One region of the Amorphus sp. MBR-141 genome, then DNA from elsewhere that is predicted to be linked to it. Evidence: predicted binding sites of a transcription regulator. Region 1 holds the regulator's gene; each other region holds the start of a gene.
The links. Region 1 encodes LexA, which represses DNA repair genes until DNA is damaged. Its sites were predicted from a motif close to TGTTCNNNNTGTGTTCNG; they were not measured.
Positions count from the first base shown of each region.

Region 2: ACSSVZ_RS10215 (helicase-related protein) is a predicted target of LexA. The motif match lies at 1,883-1,900, and genes of this name have one in related genera.
Region 3: ACSSVZ_RS05115 (ImuA family protein) is a predicted target of LexA. The motif match lies at 2,449-2,466, and genes of this name have one in related genera.
Region 4: ACSSVZ_RS06155 (ATP-dependent helicase) is a predicted target of LexA. The motif match lies at 2,520-2,537, and genes of this name have one in related genera.

Region 1 covers NZ_JBRJGW010000020.1:63,667-67,837, reverse strand. The annotation lists gene ACSSVZ_RS22225 (ComEC/Rec2 family competence protein) at 1-1,587, shown strand, start outside; gene lexA (transcriptional repressor LexA) at 1,643-2,353, opposite strand; gene ACSSVZ_RS22215 (molybdopterin molybdotransferase MoeA) at 2,697-3,905, opposite strand; gene moaC (cyclic pyranopterin monophosphate synthase MoaC) at 3,902-4,171, opposite strand, start outside.
Region 2 covers NZ_JBRJGW010000006.1:129,005-133,175, reverse strand. The annotation lists gene rpmB (50S ribosomal protein L28) at 1-58, opposite strand, end outside; gene ACSSVZ_RS10220 (DUF3108 domain-containing protein) at 349-1,200, shown strand; gene ACSSVZ_RS10215 (helicase-related protein) at 2,135-4,171, shown strand, end outside.
Region 3 covers NZ_JBRJGW010000003.1:36,837-41,007, forward strand. The annotation lists gene ACSSVZ_RS05110 (autotransporter outer membrane beta-barrel domain-containing protein) at 1-1,005, shown strand, start outside; gene ACSSVZ_RS05115 (ImuA family protein) at 2,502-3,380, shown strand; gene ACSSVZ_RS05120 (Y-family DNA polymerase) at 3,262-4,171, shown strand, end outside.
Region 4 covers NZ_JBRJGW010000003.1:279,417-283,587, forward strand. The annotation lists gene ACSSVZ_RS06140 (hypothetical protein) at 1-213, opposite strand, end outside; gene ACSSVZ_RS06145 (histone deacetylase family protein) at 563-1,465, shown strand; gene ACSSVZ_RS06150 (5'-methylthioadenosine/adenosylhomocysteine nucleosidase) at 1,581-2,333, opposite strand; gene ACSSVZ_RS06155 (ATP-dependent helicase) at 2,557-4,171, shown strand, end outside.

The DNA of each region.
Region 1 (4,171 bases):
CGCGCCATGGTCGCTCGGGTCCGCGACGGGATCGGCACACGGCTGCGCGCGGCACTTCCCGGCGAGAACGGGGAGATCGCCGCGACGCTTCTGGTGGGCGACCGCGGCGGGATTCCGGAAGAGACCCAGGATGCCATTCGGCTCTCCGGCCTTGGCCACATCCTGGCGATCTCCGGTCTGCACATGGCGCTGGTGGCCGGGACGATCTTCGGCACCGTGCGCTTCGTGCTCGCGGCCATCCCCGGCCTCGCGCTCAGGCGGCCGATCAAGAAGTGGGCGGCCGTCGCAGCCCTCATGGCGGGGCTGGTCTACCTGATCCTTTCGGGCGGTGCCGTCGCCACCATCCGCGCATTCGTGATGGCGGCCGTGGCCCTTCTGGCCGTCCTCGTCGACCGGCCGGCGCTGACCCTTCGCTCCGTTGCGGTCGCTGCACTTGTCGTCATGATCCTCGATCCGGCCGCCGTCCTCAGTCCTGGCTTCCAGATGTCATTCGCCGCGGTCATCGCGCTCGTCGCCGCCTACGAGTGGCAGGCGACGCGCGAGCGCTCCGGCGGCGGGGATCGCAACGCGGGCCATGGACGACGCGTCCTGCGCACCGCGGCGCTCTGGATGGGCGGCCTGGCACTCACGTCCTTTGTCGCAGGGCTGGTCACCGCTCCGATCGGGGCGCTGCATTTCCACCGGCTGGCGCCGCTTGGCCTTCTGGGCAACCTGTTGGCGATGCCGTTCGTCAGCCTGATCGTCATGCCGTTCGGGGTCGTCTCGGTGGCGCTGATGCCGCTCGGGCTCGACCCGCTGGTGCTCCCGATCATGGGCCTGGGCCTCGACGCGGTGGTGGGGATTGCGGAGTGGGTGGCTGGTCTCAGCGGCCAGACCGGCGGCGTGGGCCGCATGCCGGCCGCAGCCGTTCTCGCAATGACAGGCGGGCTGCTCTGGCTGGCGCTCTGGCAGGCCGGCTGGCGGCTCCTCGGCGTGGTCCCGATCGCTGCCGGCCTTGCGATAGCCCCGCTGGGCTCGAGCCCTGACCTGCTCATTTCCGACGACGGCCGCGCCGTTGCGGTGCGGGGAACCGACGGGCGCCTGAGGATCGCAACGGCGCAAGGCGGGGCGTTCGCCGCGGCCATGTGGCTTAGGGCGGATGGGGACACCAGAGATCCACTGGACCCGGCGGTGCGGGATGCGGTGCGCTGCGACGATCTCGGCTGCACGCTGACGCTCCCGGCACCGATCGGGCTCAGGCGTGGCAGGGAAGCCGGCGCAGCGGCAAACAGGCCTGCCACAAACGCCACCGACGGGATCGTCAGCGTTGCGGTGAGTGTCCGCAAAGCAAGGCCGCCACCGGTCGCGGCCTTCGCCGAGGATCCGGCCGCCTTCGTCGAGGATTGCGTCCGCGCGGAGATCCTGATTACCCGCCACGACGCCCCGCCGGGCTGCTCGGGCCCGCGTCTGATCGTCGACCGCAACCTCCTGCGTCAGGCGGGCGCGCTCGCGCTCACCTGGCAGGACGATCCGCCGTACTATCGGCTGCAGCATGCCCGGCCGCGGACCGCGCGTCCCTGGACTGCGACCCCGGTGGTTCGGCGCTGACGAGCCGTCATCTCCGCCAAGGCTGCCGTCGGCTACGCGCGGCCATCGGCGGATCTCAGTACTTCCGGAACAACGCCACCAGCTTGCCCTGGATGCGGATGCGGTCGGGACCGAAGATGCGGGTCTCGTAGGCCGGGTTGGCGGCTTCCAGGGCGATCGATGCCCCCTTGCGGCGCAGCCGCTTCAAAGTGGCTTCTTCGTCGTCGACGAGAGCGACCACGATGTCGCCGTTGTCGGCCGCGTCCGAGCGCTTGATCAGCACCGTGTCGCCGTCGAGGATGCCTGCCTCGATCATCGAATCGCCGTGGACCTCGAGGGCGAAATGCTCGCCACCGCCGATCAGGTCGGCCGGAACCGTGATCTGATGGCTTTCCTGCTGGATCGCCGCAATCGGGACACCAGCCGCGATCCGGCCCATGACCGGCACGCTGTAGCCGCCCGATCCGCCGTGGTCGGCCGGAGCCGGAGCAGGCGGCGCCTTGCCCCGGGACCCTTCTATTACCTCCGGCGAAAAGCCGCGGGAGCGGTTGGCGCCAAGCGAGGGGTTCGACGATTCCGGCAGGCGGATCACTTCCAGAGCCCGCGCCCGGTTCGGCAGGCGGCGGATGAAGCCGCGCTCTTCCAGCGCGGTGATCAGGCGGTGAATGCCGGACTTCGACCGGAGGTCGAGCGCATCCTTCATCTCGTCGAAAGAGGGTGGAACGCCGCTTTCCTTCAGCCGCTCGTGGATGAACATCAGAAGTTCATGTTGCTTGCGGGTCAGCATGAATTCGGCCCCACCCCTCGGGTCAGCGATGCATCGCGTGTGCGGTACAAATCAGGAACGAACGCTACACGTTCCATATGTGTTCCGCAACGGTTAATGTTCGGTTTGCGTCCTGCAGGCCCAGAGCGGGAACAGGTCGCGGCCGGATCGTGGCCGGGACGGGAGGCGCAATCTGTGCGATTCGAGCGGTGGGGGAAAGCGGAAAGGGAATGGTCGGCCGCCCGGCGCGGACAATCGTCCGATCATCGGGTGGGTGTGCCTTCCACAAAAGGCGGAACGGCTCGCTGTCGGCGGATCGCACCGCCGCAAGCCGTCCTGGTCGCTCCGGCCAGCGCGCGGAGCCTCAGAGCCGCAGGATGCGGCAGAGGCTGCCGGCTTCTGCCGCCGGTGCGTTGGGTGGACGGACGATCAGGGCGCCGGAAGCCGCGAGCGTCGACAGCATCGAGGAATCCTGAAGCGAAAAGGGATCGGCCTCCGGCAGGCCGTCGTCGCGCTCGGTGAGGCGGGCGCGCACGTAGTCTTCGCGGCCGTCGTTGGCGGGCATGCGGTGGGTCAGCCGCGCCGCCGCGTAGGCGGGGCCCGGTGCCGCGTCGCCCTGCAGGGCGCGCACCAGCGGGATCAGGAACAGCATGGCACAGACCAGGCTCGACACCGGATTGCCGGGCAGGCCGAGGACCCGGATGCCGCCGAGGTGGCCGAAGATCAGCGGCTTGCCGGGGCGCATGGCGATCCGCCAGAACCCGAGCTCCATGCCGACGTCGGAGAATGCCTTGCGCACCAGGTCGTGGTCGCCGACGGAGGCGCCGCCCAGCGTGACGAGAATGTCGACGCCGCGATCCCGGCCGTCGGCAAGCGCGGCAACGGTCGCCGCGTCGTTGTCGCGGACGATGCCGAGATCGATCGGCTCGCCGCCGGCTGCCGTGATCAGGGCGGCCAGCGCCGGCGTGTTGGAGGCGACGATCTGATCCGGGCCGGGTGCCTCTCCCGGCGCCACGAGTTCGTCGCCGGTGGCGATCAGGCCGACCTTCGGCGCCCGGCCGACCGGCAGTGTGGCATGGTTCATGGCGGCAGCCAGTGCGACGTGGCGCACGTCTAGGCGGGTCCCGCCGGCAAGCAGCGCGGCGCCGGTCTCGAAATCAAGCCCTGCGCGGCGGATGTGGCGACCGGGCTGGGCCGGCACTGTCACCCGGACCGTCTGCGGGTCCACCGTCTCGGTGTTTTCCTGGATGAGGACGGTGTCGGCGCCGTCCGGCACCGGCGCCCCGGTGAAGATGCGCACGGTCTCGCCGAGCGCCAGGGTGCCGGCATAACGGCGGCCGGCAACCGACGCGCCCACCAGATGCAAGGTTGCGCCCGCCTCGGCCGCGTCGACGGCGCGCACGGCATAGCCGTCCATGGCGGAAGCGGCGAACGGCGGCTGCTGCCGGGTGGCGGAAATATCTTCGGCAAGCACCCGGCCGACGGCGTCGGCGAGCGGGACGTGGACGACGCCGAGCCGGACGCTGCCGGCAAGCACGCGCGCCCGCGCCTCCTGGACGGGGAGGAGGCTCACGTGGCCGGCCCCGCGCGGTAGTCGCCCGAGCGGCCGCCGGATTTCGCCAGCAGGCGGATGTCGCCGATCACCATCTCGCGCTCCACCGCCTTCGCCATGTCGTAGATCGTCAGGCAGGCGACGCTCGCCGCGGTGAGGGCTTCCATCTCCACGCCGGTCTTGCCGTCGACGCCCACGGTGGCGGTCACCCGCAGACCGGGCAGCGCCGGATCGGCCTCGATGTCGACCTTGACGGAAGTGACCGGCAGCGGATGGCAGAGCGGGAT
Region 2 (4,171 bases), on a different contig from region 1:
GGCTCACGTTATTACCGGTCAGCACGGCCTTGCCGGTTAGTTCACAGCGACGGGCCATTGCGAAAATCCTTGTTCGGCGGGCTGGCGAGAATACCTCAGCCCTCACATCGTCTCACAGGGTGATGGGAGCGTGTTTCTATAGGAATGCCGCCGATCCACGTCAAGCGCATCCATACAGGGAATCGCTTTTCCATGTTCGCGCGCGTGCACTCGACGGGGCTTCGCAGCCCTATCGTTAACCCCGTGGTCACCATGACGGGATCAATGTGAGCCCGATCGCCCCCCGACGGGCGAGCTCTGGTCACCGGGCGTACGGCACGGCTTCGGCGCCGCCGAAATGAGGACAGCATGGTGCAATCACGTCAGTCGAGAGGGTTTCCGGGCCGCTTGACGGGCCTCGGTCTCGTCGCCGCCGCCTGCATTCTGGGTGGCGCGGCGCACGCCGGCGAGCGCACGACCGCCGGTGTGCGCTACGACGTCAGCTTCAAGGGCGTCACCATCGCCAAGGGCAGCCTGTCGCTGGTCCTCGACGGGTCCGCCTATTCGGCCAAAGCGAACATGGAGCCGACGGGGTTCGCGACGCTGCTCACTGCGTCCAAGGTCGACGCGGAGTCGGAGGGCCGCTTCGACGCCACCGGTCTGGCGCCGGCGCGCTACAAGCTCAATTCCATCGATCCGGGCATGACCACCAAGGTCCGCATGAAGATGGCGGACGGCGCAGTGTCGCGCCTGGATGCCGAGCCGCCGCTCGATCCGGCGCCGGACCGGGTTCCGGTCACCGCGGCACACCGGCAGGGCGTGCTGGATCCGATCAGCGCGGCGATGATGCCGATCGCCATCTCCGACGGCGGCCTTGATGCGGACGCCGCCTGCGACCGCGTCGTGCCGGTCTTCGACGGCTGGACCCGCTACAATGTGGCGTTTTCCGCGAAGGGCGAGGAACGGCTGCGCACCCCGAGCTTCGATGGACCCGCGTTCGTCTGCGGGGCGCGCTGGAAACCCATCTCCGGTCATCGGGCCGGTTCCGACAGCGTCACCTACCTCGTCGAAAACCGCGGGCTTGAGGCCGCCTTCATCGCCGTCGGCTCCAAGATGCTGGTGCCGGTGCGCGTCGAGATCGAAACGCCCAACGGGGTGCTGCTGGTCCGGGCGACCGACGTGAAGCTGCAGGGCGTCCGGCTCGCCGATGCCTCACGCTAGAGCCCTTTCCGATCGGGTGGACTCACCTGATCGGAAAGAAATGGCTCCACGTTCAATGCCTTGAGCAATTCCTCTTCGGTCAGATCGCTTCGATCTGACCAGGGAACTGCTCAAGGCGGCTCCCGCTTTCCCTTCCATCGGAGTTTCCCCGTGCCGACCCGCTGCTCTCCGCGGTGGGGCGGCTGTACGACGGGCCCGGTCAGCGGCACATGTCCCTTCCCCGGTTGCGTCACGAGCTGCCCCCCAAAGCGCGGCCGCTTCTGCCGGCATTCCGTCCGTCCCAACGTGCGTGGGGGGACGGAAATCTTCGGCAACACTATTAATAGACTCTAAATATAATCCGTAAAACTCAAGTAATACCTACTATATCCGGCGTCTCTTCAAGAACAAACCAAGAATTAAAGCCGCGTGCCGATTCGATCTTGATTCGTACGTCTTGTGTTCTGCGGGAAGCGTCCGGAGCAGGCCGTCGGCTGGAAACGGCGATCGGAGGCGCTTTTCGGCTTCCGGGCGCTTGACTCGATGGACGATCGGAGTCCTCCGCCGCGACTCGCAATGATTGTCCCCGGCGGGGTCGGAACACGCCCTCCAAACAACATCTCGTGGCCATTTTTCGATTCAGAACAAGGGCTTGCGCAGAACGAACCATGAATCGGGAAAAGTCGCCGATTCGGGCTCGATTCGTTCCAGACTCGTTCCGGTTGCGGCGGGTGCCGCCAAAAAGTGCGGGCATCCCGGCGCCGCGGTGTGCTAGAGAAGGGGAGAGGGCAGACGGCGCGGCGCGCCGGATCATCTGCACCAGTTCACGAAACGCCTGCGTGTTTCCTTGCCGCCAAGCGCGGAGCCCGAGGGGGCACGTGGAACGAGCGGTGGTGCAACGCCGTTCGATGGGAAGAGCGCCGACATCCTTCGGCCAGCCGAGCCCTAACCCTTCATGACGCTTCAGACGCCCATGCCCCTTCCCCGCCAGGTCCGTGCGCGCACGGTCACCGCGGTGCTCGGCCCGACCAACACCGGCAAGACCCACCTGGCGATCGAGCGGATGCTGGGCCACAAGTCGGGCCTGATCGGCCTGCCGCTGCGGCTTCTCGCCCGCGAGGTCTATGCCCGCGTGGCGGCGCGGGTCGGCGCGGACCAGGTGGCGCTGATCACCGGCGAGGAGAAGATCCTTCCCGACAATCCGCGCTACTACGTCTCCACCGTCGAGGCGATGCCGCAGACCACCGACGTCGACTTCGTGGCGATCGACGAGGTGCAGCTGGCCAGCGACCTGGAGCGCGGCCGGGTGTTCACCGACCGGCTGCTGCGCCTGCGGGGCCAGTCTGAAACGCTGCTGCTGGGGGCGGCGACGGCCCGGCCGCTGCTGGAGCGCCTGCTGCCCGGCGTCAACGTCGTCACCCGGCCGCGCATGTCGGTGCTGAGCTACGCCGGCTCGAAGAAGATCACCCGCCTGCCCACCCGCTCCGCCGTGGTGGCGTTCTCCGCCGACGAGGTCTACCAGATCGCCGAGCTGATCCGCCGCCAGCGCGGCGGCGCGGCAGTGGTGCTCGGCGCGCTGAGCCCGCGCACCCGCAACGCCCAGGTGGAGCTGTTCCAGTCCGGCGACGTCGACTTCCTGATCGCCACCGACGCCATCGGCATGGGCCTCAACCTGGATGTGGACCACGTCGCATTTGCCTCCGACCGCAAGTTCGACGGCTACCAGTACCGGCGCCTCAATGCCGGCGAGCTGGGCCAGATCGCCGGGCGCGCCGGCCGCCACATGCGCGACGGCACCTTCGGTGTCACCGGTCGGGTGGACCCGTTCGACGACGAGCTGGTGCAGCAGCTGGAAGCCCACACCTTCGCGCCGATCAAGGTGTTCCAGTGGCGCAACTCCGACCTCGAATTCGCGTCGATCGCGGCGCTCAGACGGTCGCTCGACGTGGCCCCGCGGGAAGACGGGCTGACCCGCGCGCCGCCGGCCGAGGACATCGCCTGCCTGGAATTCGCTGCCCGCGACCCGGAAATCAGCGCGATGGCGCATGGACCGGCGGCGGTCGAGCGTTTATGGGACGTGTGCCAGCTTCCGGACTATCGCCGGATCGCACCGGCCAATCATGCGGAACTCGTTCTCGACGTGTATCGCCATCTGGCGACGAAGGGGCGGATTCCCGACGACTGGTTCGCAGGCCAACTGACGTTTGCCGACCGAACGGATGGCGATATCGACACGTTGTCGAATCGCATCGCCCACATCCGGACATGGACTTATGTTGCCAACCGGGCGGATTGGCTCGACGATCCCGCCCATTGGAGAGAAACCACCCGCGCCATCGAGGACAGGCTGTCGGACGCGCTCCACGAGCGTCTGACCCATCGTTTCGTCGACCGTCGAACGAGCGTCCTGATGCGCCGGCTGAGAGACAACGACATGCTGGACTCCGAGATCACGACCTCGGGCGACGTGGTGGTGGAAGGCCATCATGTCGGCAATCTTCACGGCTTCCGCTTCATTCCGGTCTCGACTGGCGAGACGCCGGATCTGAAGGCGGTGCGCGCCGCCGCCCAGAAAGCGCTCGCGAGCGAGTTCGAGCGGCGCGCCGACCGGCTGGCCGAGGCGCCCGATGCGGCGTTCGTGCTGGCATCGGACGGGGCGATCCGATGGCACGGCGAGGCGGTTGCCAAGCTGATGCCGGGCGAGGAAACGCTGCGACCGTCGATGATCGTGCTGTCCGACGAGCAGCTGAGCGGCCCGGCGCTCGAGAAGGTGCAGGCGCGGCTGCAGCTGTGGCTTAAGACCCAGGTCGAGACGCTGCTGAAGCCGCTCTTCGAACTGCGCGGCGCGCAGGATCTCGATGGCATCTCGCGCGGCCTCGCCTTCCAGATCGCCGAGGCGCTGGGGGTCCTCGACCGCCACCAGGTGGCGGACGAGGTCAAGGGGCTCGACCAGCAGGCGCGAGCCGGCATGCGTCAGTATGGCGTGCGCTTC
Region 3 (4,171 bases), on a different contig from region 1:
GTCACCAGCGTGCTGAACGATCTCTCCGGCACCGACCTGTCCGCCGCCCTGAGCCAGACCGTGCCGGTGCTCTCCGGCGCTGCCGCCCAGGCCACCGCGAACACCCAGCGCATGCTGGGGCAGGTCATCGCCAACCGGCTGGCGGATGCCGACGCCGCGCTCGGACGGAACGTCTGGATGCAGCCGCTGGGCGGTGCCGGCCAGCAGACCGCCGTCGACGGCGTGCCCGGCTACACGATGAGCGGCGGCGGGTTCGCCATGGGCGCCGACGGGGCGCTCGGCTCCGGAACCCGGCTGGGCGGGCTGTTCGCCATCACCGCCACCTCGATCGACTCCAGCATCGATGCGGACACGGCGAGCGTCGCCAACGGGTCTGCCGATCTCCAGTCCTACGTGCTGGGCCTCTACGGCGCGCAGGAGCTGGCGCCGGGCCTCGATCTCAGCTTCTCCGTCAGCGGCGGGCTCGTCGACACCTCCACCACGCGCTGGATCTCCTTCATGGGCAGCGTGGCCGAGGCCAGCTACCAGAGCGTCGTCCTCGACGCCAGCGCGGGGCTGCACAAGACCATTCCGGTGAACGAGGCGCTGACCCTCACGCCGGGCGTCCGGCTGGATTACCTGGCCGTGAGTTCGGGCGACTACGACGAGCACGGCGCCGGGCCCCTCGACCTCGGAGTCGATTCCCACAGCTACCAGGAACTGTTCGTCAGCGCCGAGCTGGCGCTGCGCCATCGCCTGACCGGAAACCTCGACCTGACGGCGCGCGGCACGGCCGGATACAACACGCTGGACACGGCAAGCGAGGTGACGGCGCGCTTTGCCGGCGGCGGCGATCCCTTCGTCACCAGCGGACCGGACGTCTCGCGCTGGCTGTTCACCGGCGGCATCGGGCTCGCGTCGCAGGCGACGGCGTCCTTCACCCTCGGGGTGAACTATGACGTCCAGGCGAGCCCCTCCGGCTACCTCAACCAGATCGGGTCGCTGCGGCTGACGTTTGAGCTTTAGGGCGGGAGCGGATCGGGTGGTGCGCGAACCGGCTTGCCCGCACCGCACGGTCGAGAATGTCCCGTTCGGATCGGAGCGCTCGGAACGGAGGTTCGGGGGCGGTCAGGGTTCGGGAGACGCCGGACCGGAGCCGTTTCCCAAACCGCCTTTTGCCAGAGCATGTCCCGTTCAGATCGAAGCGATCCGAACGAAGAGGACGTGGGCAAGGGGTTGAATCTGCAGCCATTTCTTGTCGATCAGATGGTTCGACCGGATCGACAAGGCTCCAGCTGGCCAGGATACGTCGGCTTGCCTGCAGAGCGGCGATACGCCCGTTCGTGCGCGCCACCTCTCCCTGCATGGCGGCGAGAAGGTCGGGGCACCGATCGACCGGCTTCTCGGCGGCGCCACAAAGGGCCGAGACAGGGAGTGAGAGACAGAGAGGGACAGACGAGCCGTCTCCAGGCATCCCGCGAACGCGCAAATGCGCGGCTGAGCCTGTGCGCGGCTGGGTCTGCCGGGGCCGGATGGAACCTTCGCGGACCGCTCCGACCGGCTTTCGGTCCGCACGTGCGGAATCGGGACGGCTGCATGCCAGCCGCCGCCGCCCAAACCGGAACGCGCACACTCCAGAACGCGCGCACTCCGGACCCTGCGCACTCCCTGCGGACCGCACGGTGGCCTGAAAGCTCGATCTGCCGAAGCCGCCGCTGCCGGCAGCCTGACGACATGGCCAGCCGGAAGCCGTCGCCCGGATGAGCCTCGGCTCAGGCGGGCGACGCAAGGCGCCCCCTTGCGGGACGCGGGCAGTGCTGAAAACGCTGTTCTGGGAGCGCCGGTCTCGCAAGGCCCGGGCACCCGGCCATCGGCCGCGGTCATGACCGCGCGGTCACGATGCCATTACGGACCCGGCACTGCGGGCCCAAGGCACTGCGGTCACAAAGCACTGCAGTCACAAAGCACTGCAGTCACAAAGCACGACGGCCCGAAGACACCGCGGTCAGAAACCCCTCAGTGTCACACTATCGCACGGTCGCAGGTGCTACGATCTAGGTACTACGGTCATCGGCACCGCGGCCATCGGTCGCCGCGGTGGAAACACTTGCCGGGATCAGACGATCCCCGTCATGTCGAGATCAGCACGATCCCATGACGCAGGGATCAAACGATCCCCATGACGATTGCGGCGATGAAGACGAAAGCCGCTCCGAAGAAGACCACGTTCATACGTCGGGCATAGGCCATGACGCACCTCCCTGTGGCACGATTACCGAACCTTAACTATACCGCCGCTGAAGGCCACCGCCTAGCAAATTCGTTGCTGCGGCGCGCAGGCAGGATGGTGCGCCGCGAACCGATTTTGCCGCCGAAAGGGAACCCTTTGCTCCGGCTGGGTTTTCCGGCCGCGGCGCGCAAGCGGCCGGAAAAGCCCGCTTGACTCCCCGGGCCCGCTCCGGAATCTATGAGAACATATCAGGAACATAGATCACCCCAATCCGCCGTGGAGCCCGCGTCTCATGGCCGCCGTCCCGCTTTCCGACCTGCGCGCCCGGATCGCCGCCCTGGAAGGGCGCGCGCCGGCGCCGCTTGCCGGTCCGCCGTCCCCCGCGCCGCCCGGGGACGCCGCCGGCGGGCCGGGCCGGGCCGGATCCGGCGCCGCGGATCCCCTCCGCCGCTTCGGCGTGGCGCTGCTGGAGCGGCTCTATCCGCTGGGGGCGTGGCCCGAGGGTACCGTGCACGACGTCACCTGCGCGGGCCACCGTGACGCCGGGGCGCTCACCGGCTTCGCCGCCGCCCTCGTCGCCCGAATGGGGGCTGCGGCGGGCCCGGTGGTCTGGGTCGCCGACGCCGTCACCGCGGGCGAGACCGGCAGCCTCTACGGCCCAGGACTCGCCGCCTTCGGCATCGATCCGTCCCGGCTGCTGCTGGTCACTCCGCGAAGCGCCGCCGAGGCCCTGTGGGCGATCGAGGAGGCGCTGTCGGTGGGCGGGCTGGCGGCGATCGTCGGCGAGATCGGCGGCGCGCCGCGTGCCCTCGACCTCACCGCCACCCGGCGGCTGGCCCTCCGCGCGGAACGGGGCGGCACGCCGGTGCTGCTGCTGCGCCCCGCCGGTCCCGCCATCGCCTCGGCGGCGCGCCTGCGCTTTGCGGTGGCGCCGCGCCCGTCCGGCCCCGATCCGCATGGCCTCGCCGTGCTCGGCCGGCCCGGCTTCGCCGTCCACCTCACCCGCAACCGCGGCGGCCCGACCGGCGCCGTCGACGTGGAGTACTGCCCGCATGACCACCGCTTCCGGCCCCGATCGCCGACGGATTCTCAGCCTCTGGCTGCCGAGGCTCCCGACCGACCGGCGCGCCCGGGACCGGCGGAGATCGTCGCCCTTCGCCGCGTCTCCTGAGCCGCAGGCCGCCGCCGCCCCGCCGCGCGCCACCGTCGCCAAGGTCGGCGCGGCGCAGATCCTCGCCGCTGTCGACGGGCGCGCCGAGGCCTGCGGCCTGGAGCCCGGGCTCGGCCTGGCGGAGGCGCGCGCGCTGGTGCCGGAACTCGCCGTCGATCCGCACGACCCGGAGGCCGACGCCGCCCTGCTGGCCGGCCTCGCCACCGCCTGCGACCGCTACACGCCACTGGTCGGGCTGGATCCGCCCGACGGGCTGTTTCTCGACGTCACCGGCTGCGCCCATCTGTTCGGCGGCGAGGCCGGCCTGCGCGACGATCTGCTTGCCCGCCTCGGCCGGGCCGGTCTGGAGGCCCGGGCCGCCATCGCCGGAACCGCCGGCGCCGCCTGGGCCATGGCGCGCTACGGAAGCGAACCGATCCTCGCCCACGGCCGGATGACCGATGCGCTGGCCCCGCTGCCCGTGGCGGCGCTGCGGCTTGCCCCGGAGACGGCGCGGGCGCTCGCCAGCCTCGGCCTCCGGACCGTCGCCCAGCTCGCCGCCCAGCCGCGCGCGCCGATCGCCGCCCGCTTCGGGCCGCATCTCCTGCGCCGGCTCGACCAGGCGACCGGCGCCGAGGACGAACCGATCACGCCGCTGCGGGCGATGCCGCTCCTGCTGGTGGAACGCCGGCTCGCCGAGCCGGTGTTCCAGTGGGACGTGGTCGCCGCCTATCTCGCCCGCCTCGCCGCCGTGCTGGAGGGCCGGCTGGAGGCGCGCGGCGAGGGCGCCCGGCGGCTGGTGCTCGCCCTCT
Region 4 (4,171 bases), on a different contig from region 1:
CTGATCCTGCAACTGCTTCAGCGGCCTGGACTGGTCGTGCCTCAGGATGATGGTCAGTTCGAGGGCGTTGTCCTCCGTCGCCTTTTCGTTGCCGACGGGGGGATTTTCCACGGCGGTCAACGCCGAGGCGGCTCCGGTCCCGAGCAGGCCGAAAGCCAGCGCGGCAACGGCTGCGGTGCGCACCGCGAAGCGAGGTAATCTCGTGAACTTCATGAGGATTGATCCTATTTCTTGACGCTGAAAGATCAGCTCGTCCCACATTTTCTTTTTAGAATTGTCGGCAGGAGATAGAAATACCACGTTTAATTCTGATCCATTGATATTTTTCCTCAAAACTGGATTGCGCTCGAGGATTCGAAGCAGAAAAACTGCTGAAATATGCTGATTTCCGTGAATTATATTTCAATGGATGATCGACGGAACGGCGGCGGCACGTAGCCGGAAAAGGGGTGCCTGACGGGAAGCGGAGGACACAGCCGGCTGCTCTTCTCCGTGAAGGCGGACGGGCGGTTGCGGCGTCGCCTTCCATTGCCCGCCGGGCCGGCCGCGCCATAATGCGGGGATGCGCCTCCCGATCGTTCACAACCCCCGCTACAACGCCGAATTCCCGGCCGACCACCGCTTTCCGATGGGCAAGTTCCAGCGGCTAGCGGAGGTGCTGATGGAAGAGGGCCTCGCCGGTCCCGGCACCTTCCACGTACCCGCCGAGGCGCCGGCCTCGTGGATCGCGCTCGCCCACGACCGCGCCTACGTCGACCAGGTGTTCGCCTCCGCCGTCCCCCCCGCGATTGCCCGCGAGATCGGCTTCGCCATGACGCCGCCGGTGGCGCTGCGCGCCCGCTGCGCCAGCGCCGGCACGCTCATGACCGCCCGCCTGGCCATGGAACACGGCATCGCCTGCAACACCGCCGGCGGCAGCCACCACGCCCGCTTCGCGCAAGGGGCCGGCTTCTGCGTGTTCAACGACGTGGCGGTCGCGATCCGGGTGCTGATGGCCGACGGCGCCATCGAGCGCGCCCTCATCGTCGACTGCGACGTGCACCAGGGCGACGGCACGGCGGCGATCTTCGCCGGCGATCCGTCGGTGTTCACCCTGTCGCTGCACGCCGAGAAGAACTACCCCGTCCGCAAGGTGCCGTCGTCCCTCGACGTGCCGCTGTTCGACGACTGCGGCGACGCCGACTACCTGGAGGCGGTGCGCGCGGTGGTGGGCCCCGCGATCGCCAATTTCCGCCCCGACATCGTCTTCTACAACGCCGGCGTCGACCCGCACCGGGACGACCGGCTCGGCCGGCTTTCGCTCTCCGACGAGGGACTCGTCGAGCGCGACCGCTTCGTCATCGACGCGGTGCGCGAGGCCGGCATTCCGCTCGCCGGCGTGCTCGGCGGTGGCTACCAGCGCGACATCGACAGCCTCGCCCGCCGCCACGCCACGCTCCACCGGGTGGCGTGGGAGTTCGTGTGAGGCGTGACCCTTTTCCGATCAGGTGGACTCACCTGATCGACAAGAAATGGCTCCAGATTCAATACCTTGAGCAATTCCTTTTCGTTCAGATCGCTTCGATCTGAACGGGAAATGCTCACAGCACCGGCAGCACCCGCGCCAGAATCTTCGCCGACGACGCCGACACGGCCTCGACGAAGGCGGTGAAGTCGAAGCGCGACTGGTGGCCGGCGAGGTCGGACAGCGCCCGGATGACGACGCATTCCACGCCGTGCATCTCCGCCACCTGGGCGAGCGCCGCCCCTTCCATCTCCACCGCGTGGCCGCCGTGGGCGTCGAACAGCCGCGCCCGGGTCGCCTCGCAGTTCACGTACTGGTCGCCGGTGAGCACCGTGCCGAAGACGATCTTCGGCGGCCGCCCGTCGCCGCCGGCCTGCGCATCCATCGGCGCCAGCTCCAGCCCGGCGAGCGCCGCCTCGATGCGGGCCCGGGTGTCCGGCCGGAGGTCGTAGCCGAACGCCTCGGTCGGCTGGAAGAACGGCAGGTGGCCGGCCTGGTAGGGGCACATGCGGTCGCCCTCGAACCAGCCGAAATCGTGCTGCACCAGCCGCTCGGCGATCACCACGTCGCCGATGGCGAGCGCCGGGTCGAGGCCGCCGGCGACGCCGGAAAACACGATCTGCCGCGCCCCGAAGCGGTCGATCAGGAGCGTCGCCACCATCGCGGCGTTGACCTTGCCGATGCCGGTGCCGACCAGCACCACGTCGCGGCCGAACAGGTGGCCGTGGTCGAACCGGAGATGGGCGATTTCCACCGTTTCGCGGTGGTCGAGCGCGGCGCGCAGCGCCGCCAGCTCCTGCGGGATGGCGCACTGGATGGCGATGGTCACGGGCGGCGGCTCCGGTCTGGCTGGCGGACTGACGCGCCAGAAAAGCCAGAGACGGGGGCCGATCGCAAGCCGCGGCGTGCCCGGCGGCGGCGCCCGGCTACGCCGCGGACGCGTACGATTAACCCTTGGGGTTGCCCTCCCCACGCCCAATCTGGGAGATAGCACGCAAGCGCGCATCTCCGCCGCTGTTGCTCGATTGTTCCAATCGGCTCAGGATCACCGAATGATTCGTTCCACTGACGGCTCCGCCCTGCCCAGCGTCCAGGGCTTCGAGGAGGCACCTGCTCCGCGCCGCGGCGGCATCGCCGAACGCGCGCTCGGCGGTGCCCGGCCGGCGGTTGCCTATCTGGACAAGCTGAACCCCGAGCAGCGGCGCGCCGTGGAGACCGTCGACGGGCCCGTGCTGGTGCTCGCCGGCGCCGGCACCGGCAAGACGCGGGTGCTGACCACCCGCATCGGCCACATCCTCGCCACCGGCCGCGCCCGGCCCGGCGAGATCCTGGCGGTGACCTTCACCAACAAGGCCTCGCGCGAGATGAAGGAGCGCGTCGCCAGCCTGGTCGGCCCGTCGGCCGAGGGCATGGCCTGGCTCGGCACCTTCCACGCCATCGGCACCCGCATCCTGCGCCGCCACGCCGAGCTCGCCGGCCTCCGGCCCGACTTCACCATCCTCGACGCCGACGACCAGATCCGGCTCGCCAAGCAGATCATCCAGGCCGAGGGGCTGGACGAAAAGCGCTGGCCGGCCCGCCAGCTCCACAACCTCATCGACAGCTGGAAGAACCGCGGCCTGGCGCCCGCCGACGTGCCGCTGGGCGAGGCCCGCGCCTTCGCCAACGGCCGCGGCGGCGACCTCTACCGGGCCTACCAGGAGCGCCTCAGGATCCTCAACGCCACCGACTTCGGCGACCTGCTCCTGGAGCCGATCCGCCTGTTCCGCGCCCACCCGGACGTGCTCGCCTCCTACCAGCAGCGCTTCCGCTACATGCTGGTCGACGAGTACCAGGACACCAACGTCGCCCAGTATCTGTGGCTGCGGCTGCTCGCCCAGGGCAACCGCAATCTCTGCGTCGTCGGCGACGACGACCAGTCGATCTACGGCTGGCGCGGCGCCGAGGTCGACAACATCCTGCGCTTCGAGCACGACTTCCCCGGCGCAGCGGTGATCCGGCTCGAGCGCAACTACCGCTCCACCGGCCCGATCCTCGCCGCCGCCTCCCACCTGATCGGCCACAACGAGGGCCGCCTCGGCAAGACGCTGTTCACCGACGACACCGACGACGAGGCGGAAAAGCTCACCGTCGCCTCCGCCTGGGACTCCGAGGAGGAGGCCCGCGCCATCGGCGAGGAGATCGAGTCGCTGCAGCGCAAGGGCAACTCCCTCAACGAGATGGCCATCCTGGTGCGCGCCTCGTTCCAGATGCGCGAGTTCGAAGACCGCTTCGTCACGCTGGGCCTCTCCTACCGGGTGATCGGCGGCCCGCGCTTCTACGAGCGCCGCGAGATCCGCGATGCGCTCGCCTATTTCCGCGTCATCGTGCAGCCCGCCGACGACCTCGCCTTCGAGCGCATCGTCAACACGCCGAAGCGCGCCATCGGCGAGGTGGCCGTCAAGACGCTGCACGACATGGCCCGCGACCGGCGCATCCCGCTGGTGCAGGCGGCCACCGAGATCGTCCAGACCGAGGAGCTGAAGCCGAAGACCCGCACCGCGCTGCGCGACCTGCTCGCCTCGTTCGCGCGCTGGCGCTCCGAGCTCGACCGGATGTCCCACACCGAGCTCGCCGAGATCGTGCTCGACGAGAGCGGCTACACCGACATGTGGCGGATGGACCGCT